3 regions of the Paenibacillus rhizoplanae genome follow, and region 3 is predicted to be linked to each of the others. Evidence: riboswitches for the same ligand, from Rfam matches in the RefSeq annotation. Region 3 holds a riboswitch; each other region holds the start of a gene.
The links. Region 3 has a riboswitch for cyclic di-AMP ahead of ACFSX3_RS00335 (C40 family peptidase). Riboswitches for the same ligand answer to the same signal wherever they lie in the genome.
Positions count from the first base shown of each region.

Region 1 (6,975 bases), on a different contig from region 3:
CCAGAGAATATTCATCACTGGCAGGAGCCTTTTAAAACATATTCCACTCTACTTTGCTGTTTCAGTTTTCAATATCTGTTCAGTAAACTTTAGCCAATAAGCAGCTTATCTTCCGGATACCGATATTTTTGCTTCACATTTTTTTGTGCCAGTGCTAAAGCTAAAGTCAAGGGCCCTAGTCTCCCTATGTACATTGTAATTATGATGATGCATTTTCCCAGTGGCGAAAGCTCTGGCGTTACTCCCATAGACATTCCTACGGTTCCAAATGCAGAGGTTGCTTCAAAGAGAAGCGCCAGGAAGTCTTTAGGATGAGCATATTCTGTAATGGATAGAAGAAAGGTGGCTGTAAGAACTACACCCAGGGATATGGTCATTACTGCCAGTGCCCTGAATATGATATCCTGAGAGATGCGTTTTTTAAGCAGTTGCACATCTGTCTTCCCCTTAATCGTTGAGACGATACTTAACATGAGTACAGCAAAAGTGGTCGTTTTTATACCTCCTCCAGTCGATCCGGACGAAGCCCCTACAAACATCAGGAAAATCATGAAAAATTGTGAAGCCGGGAGCATTGCTCCAATATCGATGGAATTAAAGCCGGCTGTCCGGGTAACAACACCCTGAAAATATGCCGCCCAAGTTCTTTCACTCCATGAGAGAGTACTGAATGTTTTCGTGTTAAAGAGTTCAATCGCAAAAATCACCAAAAACCCTGCCATACAAAGGAGCCCAGAGGTAATTAAAACTATTTTTGTATGAAAGGAGAGAGCTCTCCATCTTCTTTTCCGGTACAGATCCAGAATCACCGTGAATCCAATCCCGCCGATGATAAACAAAAAAGAGATAACAATATTAACTAACGGGTCACCCACATAGCGGCTCAGACTGTCTGGCCATAATCCAAATCCGGCGTTATTGAAGGCAGACACTGAATGGAATATTCCATAATAAATGGACCTTGTTGTTCCTAGTTCATGGGCCCATCGAAGGGCCAACACTATAGCTCCAGTTGTCTCCACGATAAATGAAATGAGAAAGATATTGAGTGATAACCGCACGACTCCTTGTGTTGTTACAGAATTAGATGATTGCTGGATAAGCAGACGTTCTTTTAGTCCAATCTTTTTCCCCATGATCACGGCAATCAAAACACTGAATGTCATAAATCCCAATCCGCCAATTTGAATCAGAAGTAAGATGATCATCTGTCCAAAATGAGAAAAGTCGGTACCGGTATCAAGTACAACGAGTCCCGTTACACATACGGCTGAAGTCGAAGTAAACAGTGCTGCCAGCCATCCTATACTAAGTCCGCTGGACGAAGATATCGGCAAGGCCAGCAGCACTGTACCAAGAAGTATAGGGACTGCAAAACCGAGTAAAATGATTCTGGATGAGGTCAGTTTGAGTTTTGTGATGAAGGATGAGATTTTGTTAAAGAACATATCATTGGCTCCCATTATAATTCAAGTTAGTTGCCAGCTGCCGCCCGCTGAAAACTATGCTGTTCCCTAAGATAATCCAGTAATATACGGTTGAAGAGCTGGGGTTGACACAGATGAGTCGGATACATCGCATCCTCAAGGATCGCCAGACGGGCAGACGGATACTTGCCGGCTGTTCTTATCACCTGCTCCAGCGCCCATTCATTCTGATTCCCGGATACAACAAGAACAGGAATCTGCAGCCGTAATGCGAACCCGTAGCTGTCCGTTTGTCTAAGTGCCAGCCGCTGCTTAATTAATTCCGTTGTCCGTTCATGCACAAGCTCTTTCCTGAGAATATGATAAGCCGAGAGCCATTTATTGTAGGTGATGCGCAAGGAACGGATGAACATTTCGGCAGGAAGATAATGAGCCGCCCATGCGCAGACCTCAAAGATTCCTTTCATTTTACTGCCTCTCGCCGTGTAATCCTCCTGAAAATAACTGTCCACCAATACCATATTCATTACCCGTTCAGGGTACAGATAGGCGAATTTCTGGGCGAGCACAGCACCACTGGAACAAGCTACGATAACAGCCTTCTCTACAGATAAAGCATCCAATAACAGCTTCAAATCTTCACATTGTGTGTCTACGATCCGGCTGATCTCCACATCCATTTTACCCGATTGTCCGTTCCCTCTCAAATCGAATACGATCACTTTGACACGCTTGCTGAAATAATCCGCTTGCGGCTCAAACAGATGATGAGAGGTCGAATAATCATGAATAAAAACAATGGGCAGACCGCTGCCCGACATCTCATAATACAGCGATGTTCCATTCAATTCAATATACGGCATATATAGTGCATCCTCTCATGAACGCTTGCGGGGTTAGCTGCCGGATTCGGGCCTGAAAGTAGCCCTACTCGTTTTTTCCGAGATTCACCCCATGTAACCTGGTTCCCCCGCTTCCTATAAGGAATTCAGCGATTAACTATTATTTCACAGACGTTTCCTTACTTTCTTCCTTCAGTGACTTCAGGTCATCCTGAACGCTTCCCTTCCATAGGGGCACTCCGGAACGGTAGGCAGCCCGGCCATTTAAATGACCTGCTACCGGTGAAGTGATGAATACAAATACAATCGCCAGCAGAAGCTTGACGTTAACCGTTCCGTCTTTGAACCAAAAGTACAGGAAGCCTCCTGTCAGCAAACAGAGTACCCCGAAGGTTGCACTTTTGGTAGCAGCATGTGAACGCAGATACACATCGGGCAGCCGTACTAAGCCGAAGGCACTTAAGCCGCAGAAGACTGCGCCCATTACCACAAGAATAGAGCTAATCAGTTCACCTGTCATTGGGGTTCCCTCCATCCTCTATAACGGCTCCCCGTTCAATATATCTGGCCAGTGCCGTAGTACCAATAAACGTCAGAATCCCGATAACCAGGATGACTTCTATAAAATCCTGGGTATCCAGCAGCATACTAAAGACGGTTATCATAGCAAGTACATGAATGCCTATCGAATCGAGTGCGGCAACCCTGTCGGAGCGGGTTGGCCCTTTCAGGAGACGGAACAGGCAGGCCAGCATCGCCAGAGCCAGAATGATCATGGCCACGGTTAGCATAACTGGGATCATTAACGGGTCACCTCCCTAATCGCTCGTTCGAAAGTGCCTCTAATCTGCGTGACCAGCAGCTCTGCATCTTTAATATCAATTGCATGAATGTACAGCGTCTTGCCATCCTTGGAAACATCCAGGGTCAGGGTTCCCGGTGTCAGACAAATCAGGCACGAGAGCAGTGTAACTTCCCAGGGCGTGGTCAAAGCAGTCTCATAAGCAAAGATACCGGGACGTATAGCCAGTTTTGGACGGATAATATGACCTATGACCACGAAATTCGAAACCGTAAGTTCACGGGCAAAGATCAGCAGGAGCTTAAGTACAGCCCATATACGTATGAGATAGAATGGCCGGGACTGGGACCTGGATTTCCTAAATAACAGTAAAAGCCCGATGCCCAGCAGATAACCTACAACGAAGGTTGAACCGGAGTTATTATTATTTATCGCCATCCACAGAAAGGCAATCAACAGATTAAACAGGAATTGTAAGGCCATCTCCTCTACTCCTTCATTATGGCTTCTATATATAGCGCAGGTGAAGCCAGAACGTCACCAGCCTGCGATACATAAGTATACACAACCTCCGCCCCGATCCCCATTGCAATCACAAGCAGCAGCAAGCCGGCAGCCACAGCCGAAGCAGCCTTCAAGCTCACCTTAGGCTGCTCTTCCTTGGGTTCATTTCCCCAGAATGCCAGCCGGAACACCTTCATCAGGGAGAACAGCACCATAAAACTTGACCCCAGACCAATTAGAGACAACGTAAGCATCCCCTCTGACAACGCTCCGCGGAGGATCATAATTTTGCCGGCAAAACCGCTAAGCGGCGGAATCCCCACCAGGGCGAGTGCCAGAATGAAAAACATCCAGCCGAGAAGCGGATACTTTCTGATCATCCCGCCCATACTTCCAAGCCGGTCCGTTCCGGCTGCGGATATAATCATCCCGCCCAGAATAAACATAAGTCCCTTGGCCAGCATATCGTGCAACAGATAGAAGACTGCCCCATTCATTGAATCTGCAGTCCCTGCAGCGATTCCAAAGGCTACAAATCCAACGCTGATAATGATGTTATAATTCAGAATCCGCGGGATATCCTTATAAGCCACTGCCCCCAGGCTGCCCAGGATCATGGTAGCAGCAGCCATCCAGGCGATCCAGTCATGGGTGAAGCCGGGATCGTTCACGAACAGCAACGTGAAGGTGCGGATGATTGCATAGAGTCCTACTTTGGTCAGCAGGGCACCGAACAACGCTCTGACAGCCGCCGGAGGTGCACTGTAGGACCCTGGAAGCCAGAAGAACAGGAACAGCCCGGCCTTCAGGGAGAATACAATCAAGAACAAAATAGCAATCACATTAAGCACGCCGCCTTGTCCCGCTTCAGCGATACGCTGGGACAGATGCGCCATGTTGAGTGTTCCTACCGCTGCATAGAGATAAGCTACCGCAGCTACGAACAGTGTTGAGGATACAATATTGATGAGCAGGTATTTCGACGTTTCTCTTAGCTGAAGCTTGGTCCCTCCGAGTGAGATGAGCGCATAAGAAGAAATCAGCATGACCTCAAAAAAGACAAACAGGTTGAATATATCCCCGGTAAGAAACGAACCGTATACCCCGACAAGCAAAAACTGAAAGAACGTATAATAATAGAACCGCTCCCGCTGCTCTCCAATACTGCTGAAGGAGTAGCACAGAATCGCAAAACTGACGATCGAAGCCATCATTACCAGCAATACAGCAAACATATCCCCCACAAATACAATGCCATACGGAGGGAGCCAGCCCCCCATCTGCAGGGTCTGTATGCCCTCTGAATGGACACGTGTAACCAGCAGCACCGCAATCAGAATATTCAATAGACCGCTGAGCGCACTAATCACGCGCTGAAGCCGGATCTTCTCTTTGAGAAAAATCAGGATGACAGCCGTAGCCAGCGGAATGAGAATCGGGAGCACCAATAGATTGCTCATTCGTTGTCCTCCTTAATGCTGTCCATTTCATCAGTACCCCGCGTCTGATAAGACCGGTATGCGAGTACGAAAAAGAAGGCTGTGACCCCAAAGCTGATGACGATGGAGGTTAGAATCAGCGCCTGCGGCAGCGGATCAACATAGGTATCCGCCTTGCCTAGTACAGGGGCTGCACCCTTTTTGAGCCCGGCCATCGTGAGCAGCAGCAGATGGACTCCATGCGTCAGCAAGGAGGTTCCCAGCACAATGCGCAGCAGGCTTTTGGAGAGAATCAGATAAACACCGATCATGAAGAGAATTCCGACCGCTACCGCCATTACGAGTTCCATTTCTTCTCCCCTCCGATCGATAAAATGATGGTCATCGTCACACCGACTACGGCCAGGAATACGCCAAGATCAAACAGGACGGCAGTCGCCAGCTCCGTATCCCCGAGTACAGGCAGATAGAAGTGGCCGAACGTATGACTTAGAAAAGGAGCATCAAACAGGAATGAACCTGACGCTGTCAGAATAGCCAGCATGAGCCCGGAAGCAGTAAGCAGCCGGTAATTCACAGGGAGCACCTTACGTACCTGATCCATGCCAAATGCAATTGCAATGAGCATAAGCGCAGCAGAAGCCATCAAAGCCCCGATAAAGCCTCCCCCGGGATGATTATGTCCGGCAAAGAACAGATAAAGGGAGAATATCAGAATGACAAGAACAATCCCCTTGGAGACCGTCTGTAGAATCACATCATTGCTGCGTAGCGGCAATAGTTCTTTCTTGGCAGGCTCCAGCGGCGGCAATTCCGTCTCCATTCTCAGATGTATCAGACCATAAATGGCCAGTGAGGCGATGCCAAGCACCATGATTTCAAACAAAGTATCAAACCCGCGGAAATCTACCAGGATGACGTTGACAACATTCTTGCCGCCAGCCTGGTTGTAGCTTTCCTTCAAGAAAAACTCGGAGATAGGTTCAAACGGACTGGTACCCATCGCCGCCAGAGCAATCAACGTCATCGTGATCCCGGCTCCAGCCGCTATCACCAGATTGGGCAGCTTAAAACGCAGCGGCTCCTTCTGCTTCTTCAGCTTCGGTAAATACCGGAAACAAAGAAGGAACAGAATGACCGATACGGTCTCTATAATCATCTGTGTGAGTGCAAGATCCGGTGCCCGGAAAAGAACGAAGAGCAGCGTCACCATGTACCCCACACCACCGGTGAACAGAATCGCGCTCACACGTGACTTGGCAAATGGAACTGCAAAGGCAGCCAGCAGCATTGCTGCTACAACCGCTAGTTCATAAAAAGACAATGAGGCATATTGATCCATACCAAAGCTAATGCCTGGCTGCCGGAGCAGAACTGTGAGCAAGGAAATGATGAAAAAGCTAAAAATATAGATCAGGTAATGGCGACCCGAGCCAGTCATATAGGCATCGGTTAAGCGTCTTGAACCCTGCTCGAGCAGTCTTAACGAGAAGTCATACATACGGCTCAGTGCATTGGTGCCGCCGGCTTCACGGTCTAGTACACGTAACCGGGTATAGATTCTAAACAACAGCGTACCTGCTGCTATAACGCCGAGGGTCATGAAGATTTCCGGTGTCCAGCCATGCCAGAAATGAATAGAAACCTCAAAGGCTTCTTCCGGTGCGAGTAATCCCGTATGGATGGAAGACATTGCCGGTTCAATCAGCGTAGCAGAGACCAGGTCAGGGAAGAAAGCAAACACTACAGCCAGTGAAATTAGAATCACCGGTGACAGCAAGAGACCCAGTGGAGCTTCATGAGGCACTTTATCCAGTTTGTCTTCCCTCAGCTTGCCGCGGAAGGTCTTGAAGACAAAGATCATGCTGTATACAAAGGTAAATACACTGGCAATCCAGGCAATCACCGGAAAGAGCTGGGTCCAGTATCCTGAGCTCAGGATGTCAAACTCCCGGATATTG
Region 1 covers NZ_JBHUKY010000003.1:13,021-19,995, reverse strand. The annotation lists gene ACFSX3_RS00450 (TrkH family potassium uptake protein) at 90-1,448, opposite strand; gene ACFSX3_RS00445 (alpha/beta fold hydrolase) at 1,475-2,290, opposite strand; cyclic di-AMP (ydaO/yuaA leader) riboswitch at 2,298-2,431, opposite strand; gene mnhG (monovalent cation/H(+) antiporter subunit G) at 2,430-2,789, opposite strand; gene ACFSX3_RS00435 (Na(+)/H(+) antiporter subunit F1) at 2,779-3,072, opposite strand; gene ACFSX3_RS00430 (Na+/H+ antiporter subunit E) at 3,072-3,554, opposite strand; gene ACFSX3_RS00425 (Na+/H+ antiporter subunit D) at 3,560-5,035, opposite strand; gene ACFSX3_RS00420 (Na(+)/H(+) antiporter subunit C) at 5,032-5,364, opposite strand; gene ACFSX3_RS00415 (Na+/H+ antiporter subunit A) at 5,352-6,975, opposite strand, start outside.
Region 1: it holds a riboswitch for cyclic di-AMP, as region 3 does, so the genes downstream of both, ACFSX3_RS00445 (alpha/beta fold hydrolase) here and ACFSX3_RS00335 (C40 family peptidase) in region 3, are expected to answer to the same signal.

Region 2 (6,975 bases), on a different contig from region 3:
TAGCCCGCAACGTGATCTTATGACCGACGTGAGCTTCAAGACTGCGTTTAATTTCTAACAGCGCGTTATTAGCCATTACCTGACGACCACCTCTTTCCTTGTCCATTATACAACTTCCTTATGACGTTGTCAAATTAAATAAATAATTATAGATGAAGACAAAAAAGTTGTCAACGGAATTTTTTTAGACGGGGAAAGTCCTGTCTTTAGCACCTTGTTAGCGGTAACGGCGAGGGCAGCATCATAGCCCATCCTTCTGCCAGAAGCTGTCCCCCTACTCCAATAAAAACAGGATAAGCACAAATAGTGCTTACCCTGTTCTTCCATCTATTCAATTACCGCTTGCCCGCTTACAGCATCGAAGGCGCTACCTTCAGCGTTGCCAGATTCTGCAGCTGGGGCATTCCGATACGGAAGCTGCCTCGCGTCTCTATTCCGCCCATCCCCTGGCTACCGCTGATCGTATGGTTCAGAACATCGCTTAAGTTCACCGTATCACGGATGGAAGTGAAGGAGGCCTTGGCCGCGATATACACCGGGTCCAGGGCATGAATGAGTATTCTGCCCGGGGAGCTGGCGAAGTTGGCACCATTGCCCAGGAGGGCTTCGAAGTGCGACTGGCAGGCTCCGGCTACGATCGTCAAGGCATCGAAATTCCGCTCATATTCACGGGCTACCCGGATGGCTGCCACAAAATTCTGTGAGTTCTTATAGCTGCTCAGACTGTACAGATCATAATTCTGTTGTTGCTTAAGTACTCCATCATGACCGGTAATCACAACGATATCGGGACGCACACGGGGCAGCAGCCGGAACAGCGTTTCCGCCATTTTGGATTCATGGACATGATGTCCCTCTGCCGGTATGCGCAGCTGCTCGTAGAGGCTCAGGCTCTTCTTCAGATAGAGCGCGTCCCCATCCAAATGCAGGACCTTGCCCGGCACTTCAAAATAAGCCGCTTCCTTCGGAGATTGACCCCAGGTCCCCGTGGTCCCCGATACGCTCTCTCCGCTTCGCTGGCTCTGCACCTGCCGGTCTTTACGCAGCCAGGTTAAGGATTCTGTTGCCTTGATCTGCGCACGCTGTCCCCGCTCGGTAACCCGTGTAGGAGGCACCTGAACCAGATCCTCCAGCGGGGAATCCGCCAGCAAACGGAACTCCGTGCCTTTAATGACTGCTCTATTCTGCAATATATTGTCTACCCGGAAGGTCACATCGCCGCCATAGGATTTACGAATGACCAAGTCTCCTAGATTCATCACAACACCACCTCTACCCCATGTTATGGGCAAAGGCCCCGGTTGGTTCATCCCCCGGGAGGGTTTTCTGTATTCTATGCGATGCCTGCGGCCAGAAGAACCGCACTGAGCCGTGCATATTCTTCAATGCTAAGCGTCTCGCCGCGCCGTGAGGGTTCAATACCGGCCTCAGAGAGCAGCGCCTCCAGGCGCTCACGCCCTTCTTCCGGGAAGAAGCGGGCCTTAAGATTATTAGCAATCGTCTTGCGCCGCTGGGTAAAGGACGCCTGAACCACACCAAAGAAATGCTTCTCGTCCGCTACCTCCACCGGAGGACGCTCTCTGACCTTCAGCCGGATCACAGCCGATTCCACATTCGGCTGCGGGATGAACACGGTACGCGGCACCATACAGACCAGCTCAGGCTCGCTGTAATACTGAACGGCAATACTCAGACTGCCGTACTCCTTGCCGCCCGGAGACGCTGCCATACGCTCAGCAACCTCCTTCTGAATCATCACCACGATATTATCCAGCGGCAGCTTCTCTTCCAGCAGCTTCATGAGTATAGGTGTGGTCACATAATACGGCAGGTTAGCTACGACACTAACCCGGTCCCTGCCGGCGAAATCCTCAGCGAACAGCTCCTGCAAATTCACCTTCAGCACATCGTCATTGCGGATCTTCACATGGGGATAGGGCGAAAGGACGTCCCTGAGGATAGGAATCAGCCTGCGGTCAATCTCCACCGCAGTGACGGCCCCGGCCGTCATCGCCAATCTTTCCGTCAGGGCTCCGATCCCCGGTCCAATCTCAAGCGCACCGGCTGTGCTGTCCAGACCGGCGGCATCCACTATTTTGTCCAGAATATTCTGATCGATCAGAAAGTTCTGGCCCAGGCTTTTTTTGAAGGAAAATTTGTAACGCTGAATTATCGCTTTGGTTCTTGTTGGGGACGAGATGTTCTCGGTACCACTCATGAAGTAATGCCTCCCTGATCAATTTGGGCGAGGGCCTGCGCGAACTCCTCGCGGGTAATGCCGAACATCGCCAGACGTTTGTACAGCTGCTTGCCATTGCAATAACCGATACCGAGCAGATTGCCCAGCTGCATTCTGCGCTCTGCGGCGCGGGGATGCACCATTAGCCCTCCGGCCATGAGCTCATCCAGCCCGATGATGACCGGCGCCCCCTCGAAGGAGGTATGCACATGCTCCAGCGCATGGCGGATGGCCTCAGGCGAAGCGTTCTCTATCCCGATATCCCCTTTGCGGGTTGCATCCTTCTCCGGGATGAAGGCATGCTTGCACCCCGGTACCTTGGCCGCGACAATTTTGCGGATCCGCTCCCCGGCATGATCCGGGTCCGTAAGAATGATTACGCCCCGGCGCTGCATGGCAAGCTGGATCTTGGCAATGACCTTGCGGTCCACTGCCGAGCCCCCGGTTTCGATCGTATCTGCCTCTACCGCCCGCTTAACAGCAACGGTATCGCTTTTCCCTTCAACCACAATCAGCTCTTTAATCATAAATAATGTTACTCCTTACTCCAGAACGCAAAAAGAAGAGGATTCGCTCCCCTTCTTTTTGGCTAAAGAATGTATAAGTGATGAGCGGCAGCTCTCTAAAATTTCGTAAGTGCTTCCCTCACTATATCGTATTAACCGTTAATTTGCAAAAGACTTTACGTTTAGTTCAGCTCCGGCTTCACAGGTCCGATCACATAGAGTGTCCGCGACTTACGTCCGAAATTACGGGCATGGCTCAGTGAATCGTAATAGACATCCACCTTGTTGCCTTTGATGGCACCGCCGGTATCCTCTGCTCGGCGAAACCCTAATCCTTCAATGTACACCCACCAGCCGATTGGTATAATACTTGGATCTACAGCTATAGTGCGGCCTTCCGTTACGCGTGTGCCGGAGGCGGTACGTGTTCCAATACCCGGTTCTTGCGAGGAATACGCGGTCATGGATACGTTCTTAATCATTCTTTTGTACTCAAAATCCACACCAGCTTTACTGGTAACATTGCTGGCCTTTGCACTGGCTTTAGATGACTTGGAGGTTGTTACAGGTTTGGAAACTTTGGCAACAACAGGAGCGGGCTTAGGAAGCGGCTTGGTACCAATGGCAATGACTTTGTCCTTGGTAACCGTCTGTACTTCTTTGCCGATCATGCGCATGGTGGCCAGCTCGCCATCTTGATAAATCTTCTCGATGTGCTGGATCATTACGCCCGGCTTGCCTGCCTGTGCAACTCTTACGGTTCCCTTGGTCAAAGAGGGGTCTGCTGTCTTGATTACCCGGAAAGGCAAATTGGTTGTCCGTTGAACCACATGCTTGTTAATCCGGACAATTTTGATTTCCATGTCTGCAGATACTGCGGTTTCTAGCGAAGGGTAAATCTTGTCTAAGCCTTCCAGGCTGAGGCCCAGTTTGCCAATGGCCTGACCAATGGTATCCTCGGTCGTAAATAACGTCTCGGTCTTCCCGTCTACGGTAAGAGCGAACTTTTGCGCAGTGTTAATCACGATACGGTCGCCGTCTTTTATTTCATCACTAAGGCCAATAGATAATTCATCATGCGCCTGCAGCGAAATCTGTTCCTTAGCCAGCACATCACTGAACAGCGTTTCCCGCGTCTCCAGTGTCTGTACCTGTCCGTCTATTACTAGAGTAATTTCCTTTTTGCTCTGACCGTGTACGTACAGCAGAATTAACAGTGCGATAACAATCGATACCACACCGGCAAGTAAAACTACGCGGGGATTTACTTGCTTCAACCGTAATGCGATAGACCTGCTGGATGATTGCGAATCATGGGATACCTCTGGTTGGAATACGCCCACTCTCTCCATCCTCCTTACATAGCCCCGTCGTCTAAGTTATATCAAGGTGACTGTATCACTTCTGACGAAACTAGGTTTGAGATTGCAACAGGATACGCCCGCATTGCTTCAGCGTTTCCTGCTCATGGATCGCCTGCTCGGCATAGTTACTCCGGATATCTGTTATACAACAGTATGCCGGGAGCATCCGCGTTATTCAAAACAAAAAAAGCCTAAAAAGAGTTCATGGAGGACTCTTTCGTGGCTTCTCCGGTGTCAAAAACGCGGGAATGCTTATGCACGAGGTTTCCTCTCTTACTTGCGCTTACGGGGTTAGCTGTCGGGTTCGGGCATAAGAGAGACGCCCTATCTCAGGTCACCCGCTCACGGCGGTTGCCCTCAAATTCACCCCAAAGACCACGTAAAGAAATCAAATAAAGTCTGCGGCAATTCTGTGTTGTACTCTCATACGTTCATGCGGCAGAGCATTATTGGTTCCCCCGTTCTCCATCCGGAGACTCAGCGAGACGATCCATGAAAAAGTGACTGTCACAGTTACAACAGCTCACTGCACTGAAAAGATGATATCCTGTTTTGATACATGTTGTAAAGGACGATTCAACCACGTTTACGTAAAAAAATGATTAAAATATTGTAATAATCGGCCGTTTTTCGGTCATAAAAGTTTAATATATCCGCTATACTTCATTTTTCATCACTTTTACTCTCATTTTCAGAGTATACCAAATCGTTCCAGTGCGTTCGCATACGTAATTTCCGCCAATTCCTGTAATTCAATCCCTTTTATTGCCGCAGCTGCCTCCGCTACCAGCCTCACATGAGCGGTCTCATTTCGCTTGCCCCGGAACGGGTGCGGAGTCAGATATGGGGAGTCTGTTTCGATGAGAAGCCGGTCCAGCGGAGTCTGGGCAAGCACCTCTTTGGGTACCCTGGCATTCTTGAACGTAATCGGTCCTCCAAAAGAAAGATGGAAGCCCAAATCAAGACACATCTTGGCACTTTCCCAGCTGCCGGAGAAGGAATGCATAACGCCGCCAACCTCGCCCGCCTTTTCCTCACGGAGAATACGGATGACATCTTCATGAGCATCACGGTTATGAATACTAATTGGCATCTTCAGCTCACGGGCAAGCCCGATCTGCTTGCGGAATACTTCATGCTGCACTTCCTTAGGGGAGGTGTCCCAGTAATAATCAAGCCCGATCTCACCGATGGCGACCACCTTGGGATGAGCACACAGGGAGGCGATCCACTCCAGGTCTCCGTCCTTCATACTGATCGCATCCTGGGGATGCCAGCCTACGGCTGCATAAATATAATCATATTTCTCGGCAAGCTGCATGGTGGTCGGTATCGTTTCCCGGTTAAAGCCGATGTTGATCATTTTGCTGACTCCGGATTCCAGTGCTCTGGCAATGACCTCTTCGCGGTCTTCGTCGAATTGTGGAGCATCCAGATGGGTATGTGTGTCGAATAGCTGCATTACATTACATCCTTTCGGCTTGTGATTCTATCTATAATTCCAGAATTCCAGGCTTGATCTGATTATTTGGCAAAAATCTCTGCGATAGACGGCGGCAGCTGTGGAAGGGCTTTCTGCAGCCTGTCCTGCGGAAAATACAGATGGTATCTGCCGCGGTGAATGCCGCTGATAGAGCGTACAATATCCGAAACCTCGGAGATTTCCCTCAACTGGTCATACTTGTCCAGAAGCAGAATCTGCTTGCTGTCAAACCCGTCTCCCGGACGGAACACATCATAAGGAAGATCGGTGGGGAAATCAATTTCCAGGTCATAATCGGGCCGCAGTCCGGCACCGTCGAAGCTGCGGCGGATTTCGTCAATGGTGCCGGAATCCAGATGCTCCATCTCCACATATTTATACAGTTTACGATGGATAAACCGGCTGCACAAGTCGCTCAGAATGTCATCCTCCTCCAGCGTCCACTGCATGAAGGCAGTCTGCATCAAGGCTTCATCGAGCAGCAGATACTGAGCTACCGTCACCTCTCCGCTGAACAGATCACTCAAGGGCTCGATCATGAATCTGAAGGCATACTCCTGCTGCACCAGCTCCTTGGCCCGGCGGAGAATCTGCCGCAGAATAATCTCAGAGCTGCGGGTTACCGGATGGAAATAGACCTGCCAGTACATCTGGTACCGTGACATCAGATAATCCTCAATCGCATGCATCCCTGATTCCTTCACCACCACCCGGCCGTCATAAGGGCGAAGCATCCGCAGAATCCGGTCGATGTCTATGGTTCCGTAATTCACCCCTGTATAATACGCATCCCGCAGCAGATAATCCATCCGGTCCGCATCCAGCGGTCCTGACACCAAATTGACAACAATTTCATGCTCATAGGTTTTGGAGATGACCGAAGCCACTTTACCAGGGAAATCTTCCGCCACATCGCGCAGAATAGCCGTGATCTCCGTATCCTCCAGAATGATGCGGCAGGTCCAGTCTTCATGATCCATTTCGAAAGCTTCTTCTATAGAATGGGAAAATGGGCCATGCCCCAGATCATGCAGCAGCGCCGCACATAAGGTGAGCAGTCTTTCCTCCGGTATCCAGTCCTTGTAACCGCTCCGTTCAAATTGGGAGATAATCCTCCGCGTAATCTCATATACACCTAGAGAATGAGAGAATCGGCTGTGTTCCGCTCCATGAAAGGTTAAGTAAGAGGTGCCAAGCTGCCGGATACGCCGCAGGCGCTGGAACTCCATAGTGTTGATCAGTCTCCAGATAATGGTGTCCTGTACATGGATGTAGTTGTGAACCGGGTCCTTAAATACCTTCTCTTCTGACAAAGGTTGCTTCATGAAATCATCTCCTTTTCTTGTTTTATATAATATATTGTCGCTCTTTGTCGAATATTAG
Region 2 covers NZ_JBHUKY010000004.1:44,671-51,645, forward strand. The annotation lists gene veg (biofilm formation stimulator Veg) at 1-76, opposite strand, end outside; gene yabG (sporulation peptidase YabG) at 351-1,259, opposite strand; gene rsmA (16S rRNA (adenine(1518)-N(6)/adenine(1519)-N(6))-dimethyltransferase RsmA) at 1,334-2,218, opposite strand; gene rnmV (ribonuclease M5) at 2,215-2,766, opposite strand; gene ACFSX3_RS01185 (3D domain-containing protein) at 2,928-4,088, opposite strand; cyclic di-AMP (ydaO/yuaA leader) riboswitch at 4,375-4,602, opposite strand; gene ACFSX3_RS01190 (TatD family hydrolase) at 4,801-5,571, opposite strand; gene ACFSX3_RS01195 (HD domain-containing protein) at 5,634-6,917, opposite strand.
Region 2: it holds a riboswitch for cyclic di-AMP, as region 3 does, so the genes downstream of both, ACFSX3_RS01185 (3D domain-containing protein) here and ACFSX3_RS00335 (C40 family peptidase) in region 3, are expected to answer to the same signal.

Region 3 (6,975 bases):
AAGCCTGGCTCGATGAGAGCTTCACCTCGTATGCTGAAGACCGGCTGATGGAACAGGAATACGGCGTTGCCTCAAGCCTCCCGCTGCAGTCCAGCCTGGTCTCCTCCTCACAGCCGCTTAAGCTGGAGACCTGGAAATACAGCGGCGATGATGCCTACACGCGCAATGTGTATATCCGGGGCAAGCTGGTGCTGAAGGATATCGAGCGAATAGCAGGAACCAAGAATATGGACGCCATCCTCGACGCCTATGCCCGCAAATACCGCTTCAAGCATCCGTCCACTGCCGACTTCCAGAAGGTTGTGGAGAAAGTGACCAAGCAATCCTGGCAGACTTATTTTGAGCGGTATGTCTACGGTGGGGGTGCACCCGATTTCGCAGTTGATGATATCAGGCTCACGGTCAATCGAGATGGCAGCGACGGCGGGGGGAGCCGCTATAACGCTGTAGTCGATGTAAGCAATAAGGGCAGCCTGTACCCTGATGTTCCCGTGAAATTCACCTTCGCAGACGGGTACACCGTGCAGCAATACTGGAACGGCGAGGGTCAGGCTACCTCCTTTGAGTTAGCGTATAAAGCGCCGCTGGTCTCCGCAGAGATCGATCCGGGACATTCCATTCTGCTGGAGAGCAGGCATCTTAATAATTTCAGAATGGCGGAGCTTGAGCCGCGCACACTCTCCCGCTGGACGCTTAGCGCATCTACTCTGCTTGAAACCCTGCTCGGAACTCTTGTCTGGTGAGGTGAAGGAATGGTGAAAAGTTCAATAACCCGCGGTTGGATCAGCATGAAAGAGCAGTTCTATATATTGATTCTGCTATTTATCTACCGGCTGTTCTGGGGATATTTCCTGTACAAATTTATTAAAAGCGCGGTTGTTCCCGTCCTGCTGCGCTATCCGGATGCGAATGCCGGCGGCAGCGGGATAGGCAGACTGCTGTATTATATCGAAGGGCAGACTGCCCTGCGCACCGACCCCGCCGTCCAGCACTGGCTGTGGCTGCTGCTGGCGCTGACGGTGCTCCGGCTGCTGCTGACCCCCTTTATCCGCGCAGGGCTGCTGCATGAGCTTCACCAGGAACGCGCCGGGGCGCGGGGACTGTTCTTTTTTCCCGGAATGAAAAAGTATGGGCTGCCTGTACTGCTGTTCAGTCTCGCAGAATGGGCGCTAACCCTCCTGCCGCTCTACTGGCTGCTTCCGCGTATGTACCGTCATCTGCTCAGCGGTGTTCTCGATGTCCCGCTCCTGCTGAAGCTGGTGCCTTATGTGCTGGGCTGGCTGCTCTATCTCTTCCTTGTCCGCAAGCTTCTGCTCTATATGCAATTCGGCTATACCGCCGGTACCGGCATGTTCTCTTCGATGCTGATCTGCCTGAAGGTGCTGCTGCCTTCCATTGGGATATCCATCATACTGGGGGCGGGAAGCCTAGCGGTGCTCCTCCTCTGCAGTGCTTCTGCGCTGCTGTACCCGGGGCTGCCGGCCCTTATGCTCCGCCAGGCAGCTCCGCTGCCCTCCACGCTGTTCAATATGTGGGGAATCGCTGCCCAGTACCACCTCTGGTCCAGTAAATCATTTCCACAATAATAAGCTGTCAAAACGGCATACTAAAAAGAGTCACAGCCCCTCAAAGCAGGGAGCAGGACTCTTTTTTTCTTGAAGCGAAGGACAAAAGCATTTGCAAAACGGTAAAACCTCTGATACAATGATGCCTGTACTACTAGTAACAAAGTTGTAATCTTTCAAACAGAATTTACCGTAACCAATGAAAATTAACTAATTGCCGATAAGTCACTGTTCTGGTGCACATAACGCCGAATTCCCTGCACCGGGAAGTGGGGGAACCATATTTTGGGTGAATTGATCTCGCTTTAGAGGGGTCATAGGGGAACCTTCTACCGAATCCTTAAGCTAACCTCGCAGGCCCTGGAAGGAGTACATCTTTTGATTATTCAGAACTTCAAGAAAAAATGCACCGCAGCAGCGCTGGGTCTTGTGATGGTATTCACACTCGGAGCAGGCAGTGCCTTCGCAGATTCCAAGATGGATACTGTGATTTCAAAAACCATTGGAACGTCATATAAAACCGGGGGCACTAACACCAACGGCTTCGATTGTTCCGGATTCACCAAGTACGTATTCAAGAATGTTGGGCTTACCTTGCCCCGTACCTCCAAAGCACAATACAAAGTAGGAACCACTGTATCCAAGAGCAATTTGCGTTCAGGTGATCTCGTGTTCTTCAATACCCTGGGCAATGGAGTATCCCATGTCGGTATTTATGTTGGAAACGGGAAGTTTGCACAGTCCTCGAGTTCACGTGGTGTAACCATCAGTTCGATGAGCCAGTCCTACTGGGCCAACCGCTACGTTGGTGCCAAACGAGTAATGAGCACAACAGCCTACCAAGCTGTCGCTTACGATTGAACCTTAGAACCCTTGAAGCATACCCCGAATATTTCTGCCTCTAACAACTAAATGTAACTTATACGAGCCCGGGATGATTATTGCCGTAATCATTTCCGGGTTTTTCCTTTTCCTTATTCTACCTTTTACACCGAATCCGCAGCCTTGAAACAGCATTTTCCTGCAAAAACAAAGAAAAAAATCATATAAAATAGCCCCGGCGCATAGATATGAGTCTTTCGGAAGGTCTATAACTCTAAAAAACAGCAAAAAAGATGCATTAATATGTTATAAGTGATTGCCAAGCGACTTAGTCTTTGCTACAATTATCGCAGTGAGCTTTTAGTAACATTTTTGTAATTATTGAATCGCTTTTAATATAGGTTTTGTCATGTATTGAATGAACAGCTAATCCTAATCAACAGTTATGCCGAGTTCCCTAATGAGTTTAGGGAAACGGGGGAACCACTTTGGGTGAATTGACCTCCTATTCTAAGAGGGGTCATAGGGGACCTTCAACCGAACCCTTAAGCTAACCTCGTAGGCATTGGAAGGGGTACTTACTTTTGAAGAAGAAGCTAGCAGCCGCAGTACTAAGCTTGTCCATTATCTTCACCATCGGAGCAGGAAGCGCTTTCGCGGATTCCAAAATGGATAAAGTGATCGACAAAACCATCGGAACCAAATACGTGTCCGGCGGTACATCGACTAACGGGTTTGATTGCTCCGGATTTACAATGTTTGTTTTTGATAAGATCGGCATTAACCTGCCCCATCAATCCGGCTCCCAGTATCAGATGGGTTCTGCCGTGTCCCGCGACGAGATGAGACCAGGCGATCTTGTATTCTTTAATACAAACGGTAAAGGCGTGTCCCATGTCGGTATTTATGTCGGTGACGGCGATTTCGCTCATGCCTCTTCCTCACGTGGTGTAACCATCAGTTCGCTGAATGACAGCTATTACGTCAACCGCTACGTTGGCGCCAAACGGATCATGAGTACAGATGCCTACAAGACTGTAGCTTCGGATTCCCAAGACAACGACGATGTACAATAAACCTTTGTAACCTACGCTCTTTTCCGAGATTTTTGCCGAAATCTTGGAGAAGGGCTTTTTTTGTCTATAAAATTACTTACCCTGCTCTATATTTGTAAAACACCCATTCCGCCTTTTCATAAAATATATATAATATAGTAAAAAGCATTGTCCCGGAAAGGAGGCCGCCCGCTTATGATTAGCTCCCCGCTAACCTTTTATGTTGTACCTATGGAACCGCAGCATGCCGCTGAGATCTGTGAGTGGAGCTACAAACCTCCGTATAATATTTACGGGTGGATGTCCTGGGAGCAGATGCAGGCGCTGGGCGTAGAGTTCGGAGACCCGCAGCTGCGAAGTAGGCAATATGTATCTGTAGTGAACGGACAGGGGGATCTGTGCGGCTTCGCCCAGCTCTTTCCGATGGAGGGGGTAGTCCGGCTTGGTGTCGGAATGCGGCCCGATCTGTGCGGTCATGGAATGGGGCATCTGTTCATGAAGGCTATTGTGCAGGCAGCACGGGCCCGTTACCCGGAGCGCGAGATCGATCTGGAGGTGCTGACCTGGAATCAGCGCGCCATCCGCGCCTACCAGAAATGCGGTTTCACCATAACGGATACCTATGAACGCCGCACTCCGACCGGCAATAAGCCTTTTTACTGCATGGTCTATGAGGAATAACACCGGGGACGGAGGTATTTTCAAAAAAATGGATCATATGTGTTCATTTTTTTGACACAAATACTATGATAACACTTCACCATCCGCTATAATGGAGACAGCAGCTTACATGGAGGGACGGATGCAGATGCAGAAATGGATCATGAGCGGTTTGTTTTTTGCCGCCTGTGCCTTTGCAGTAATCTTAATGTTTACCTTGCCCGGCAAATCCCAGGTGGCAGAACAGAACAAACCGACCATGCCGGAGGTTGTGCTTGATGCTGCGAGCGCAGAGGCGACAGTGAAGGCCAACTGTATCTCCTGCCACGGTGACCAGCTTCAGGGCGGTGCAGGACCTAGCCTGCAACAGGAGGGTGCATCGCATGACGCGCCGCAGATCTACAGCATAGTCACCAAGGGACGCGGCCAGATGCCTTCCTTCAAAGACAGGCTGGCCCCTGAAGAGATTGCGAATGTAGCCTTATGGCTGGCCGAGAAGAAATAATCCGCAACCTGTACTCACCACGCTCTTCATTCCTATGCATAATGCCCGTGACAAGGATATCGAATAATCCTTGCACGGGCATTTCTATTGATCAGGTATTCCTGTCGTCTTCATAAGGGCCTTGTCCTCTAGCGGTTCTTCTCAAACGCCTCATTAAATTCACGAGCCTGGCGGAGATCGAGCTTCTCTACATCTGCAGCCATCCGCAGCACAACGGTCTTGTAATCAATGGTGATATGCGGGTGATGGTCAAAGGCCTCCGAAATGGCAGCCACCTCATCCACAAAAGCAATTCCCTTCATATATTCATTGAACATATATTTGCGTACCAGCCTATCCCTCTCCAGCTTCCAGCCCTCAAGCTTGCTGATCTGCTCCTGCAGTTCTTCCTCAGTTAATTGCAATTCGTTTCCTCCCTTGCTAAGTTAAATAAAACATCCCTCAGCTTCTAAAAGTCCAAGGGATGTGCCAGGCCAAAGATTTTTTGATTAAGTGTATTCTGACATCCCGGCAATTAGTACTCCACTTCCAATTTTAACATGGCCGGAAGCCCGGAACAAACCCGCTGCCACAATTCCGCCTGCTTATACAAGAACCACCGAAGCCAGATCCTCATCGCCCAGTAAAATATTAATGCGGTGTGTTTCTTTATCGTACATTACAACTCCGCTGCCCACCTGAATGACCGGTTCATTGCCCAGTGCGTAGAACAGGTCCTCCGCAAGCGCCTCCCAGACCTCCTGCTTCGATTCCTCCGGCAGATTCGCCCACTCTTCAGACTCCATCTCAAAAAAAATGTACCCGTCTGCAATCCGTCCAACGGCTCCTGTCAGTTCAACAAGAATTTCACTATAATCCCTGCCATGCTTAACTCCCACATCAATCACTCCGTTTTCTTCGCTGATGAATAATAACCTACCTTATCTATTATAGCCGAAAAAATCACTTCACAAAAAAGGGAATGATGTCGATAAAGAAGAATATACGTGATTTGGTTACGAACAGAGTGTTCTCCCGCGGTTCAAGGACGAATTACGCGGTTAGTCGATCACTTCTTAATTCTCATGGACGAGGTGCATAAATGGAAATTTCAACAATTCTAGGCCTGGTTTTTGGTCTGATCGCAGTAATCTGGGGGATGATACTCAAGCATGCTCCACTTGCAAGCTTGAACAACCCTGCTGCCTATGTCATTATTTTTCTTGGCACGGCTGCCTCTATCTTCATGGCCTTTCCGATGTCGGAAGTCAAGAATTTCCCTAAGCTGTTAAAGATCCTATTTGTGAAGAAAAAGATGGTCGGCAAGCCTGAACTGATTACAATGTTCATGGAATGGGCATCCATCACCCGCCGCGAAGGGCTGCTGGCGTTGGAGTCCAATGTCGATGAAATTGAAGATAACTTCCTGAGAAACGGCATGCGGATGATTATTGACGGCAACGATCAGGAGTTCGTCCGTGATGTATTAATGGAAGATATACATGCTACTGAAGACAGACATAAAGCCGGGGCCTTGATTTTCTCCCAGGCCGGAATGTACGCACCTACACTAGGGGTACTCGGGGCTGTTATCGGGCTGATCGCCGCCTTGGGTGATATGAGCAACATGGACATCCTGGCCCACGCAATTGCCGGAGCGTTCATTGCGACCCTGCTCGGGATATTCACCGGTTATGTTATGTGGCATCCTATGGCCAACAAGCTGAAGCGGATATCCAAACGCGAGATTGAAGTCCGCCTGATGATGGTGGAGGGTCTGCTCTCCATTCAGTCCGGGGTGTCTACCATTGCCATTAACCAAAAGCTGTCTGTCTTCCTGACTCCGACCGAGCGTGCCAAGCTGAGCGAGAAGGAGGGGGCTTCCAGTGAGCAAAAAGACTAGGCATGAGGAACACGAAGAGCATGCCGATGAATCCTGGCTGCTTCCCTATTCCGATCTGATGACCCTGTTGGTTGCTCTGTTCCTTGTTATGTACGCCATGAGCGCTACGGACGCCGTAAAATTTCAACAAATGGCTGAAGCCTTCAATTCAGCCCTCAGCGGCGGCGGCGGTGTCCTGGAGTACAGGTCGGATTCCCCGACCAGCACCCAGCTTGACCAAGGCAAACAGGATAAAATGAACAATGTGATCGCCAAGAACACCGGAACATCCGATCTGTCCAAGCTCCGGGCCAAGGAGCAGGAGGATCTGGAGAAGCTGAAGAAGCAGTTCGACCAGTACATCAAGAACAACGGCATGACCGATCTGCTTAGCACGAAGCTGAATCAGTCCCAGCTGATGATCACGATTAGTGACAATGCCCTGTTCGCTTCGGGCCAGGCTATGGTGAAGGATGAATCCCGCCAGCTGGCCAAGTCGATCTCAAG
Region 3 covers NZ_JBHUKY010000002.1:13,624-20,598, reverse strand. The annotation lists gene ACFSX3_RS00345 (M1 family aminopeptidase) at 1-743, shown strand, start outside; gene ACFSX3_RS00340 (hypothetical protein) at 753-1,586, shown strand; cyclic di-AMP (ydaO/yuaA leader) riboswitch at 1,802-1,940, shown strand; gene ACFSX3_RS00335 (C40 family peptidase) at 1,998-2,426, shown strand; cyclic di-AMP (ydaO/yuaA leader) riboswitch at 2,824-2,967, shown strand; gene ACFSX3_RS00330 (C40 family peptidase) at 2,972-3,463, shown strand; gene ACFSX3_RS00325 (GNAT family N-acetyltransferase) at 3,638-4,123, shown strand; gene ACFSX3_RS00320 (c-type cytochrome) at 4,251-4,607, shown strand; gene ACFSX3_RS00315 (4a-hydroxytetrahydrobiopterin dehydratase) at 4,736-5,011, opposite strand; gene ACFSX3_RS00310 (hypothetical protein) at 5,192-5,485, opposite strand; gene motA (flagellar motor stator protein MotA) at 5,689-6,489, shown strand; gene motB (flagellar motor protein MotB) at 6,473-6,975, shown strand, end outside.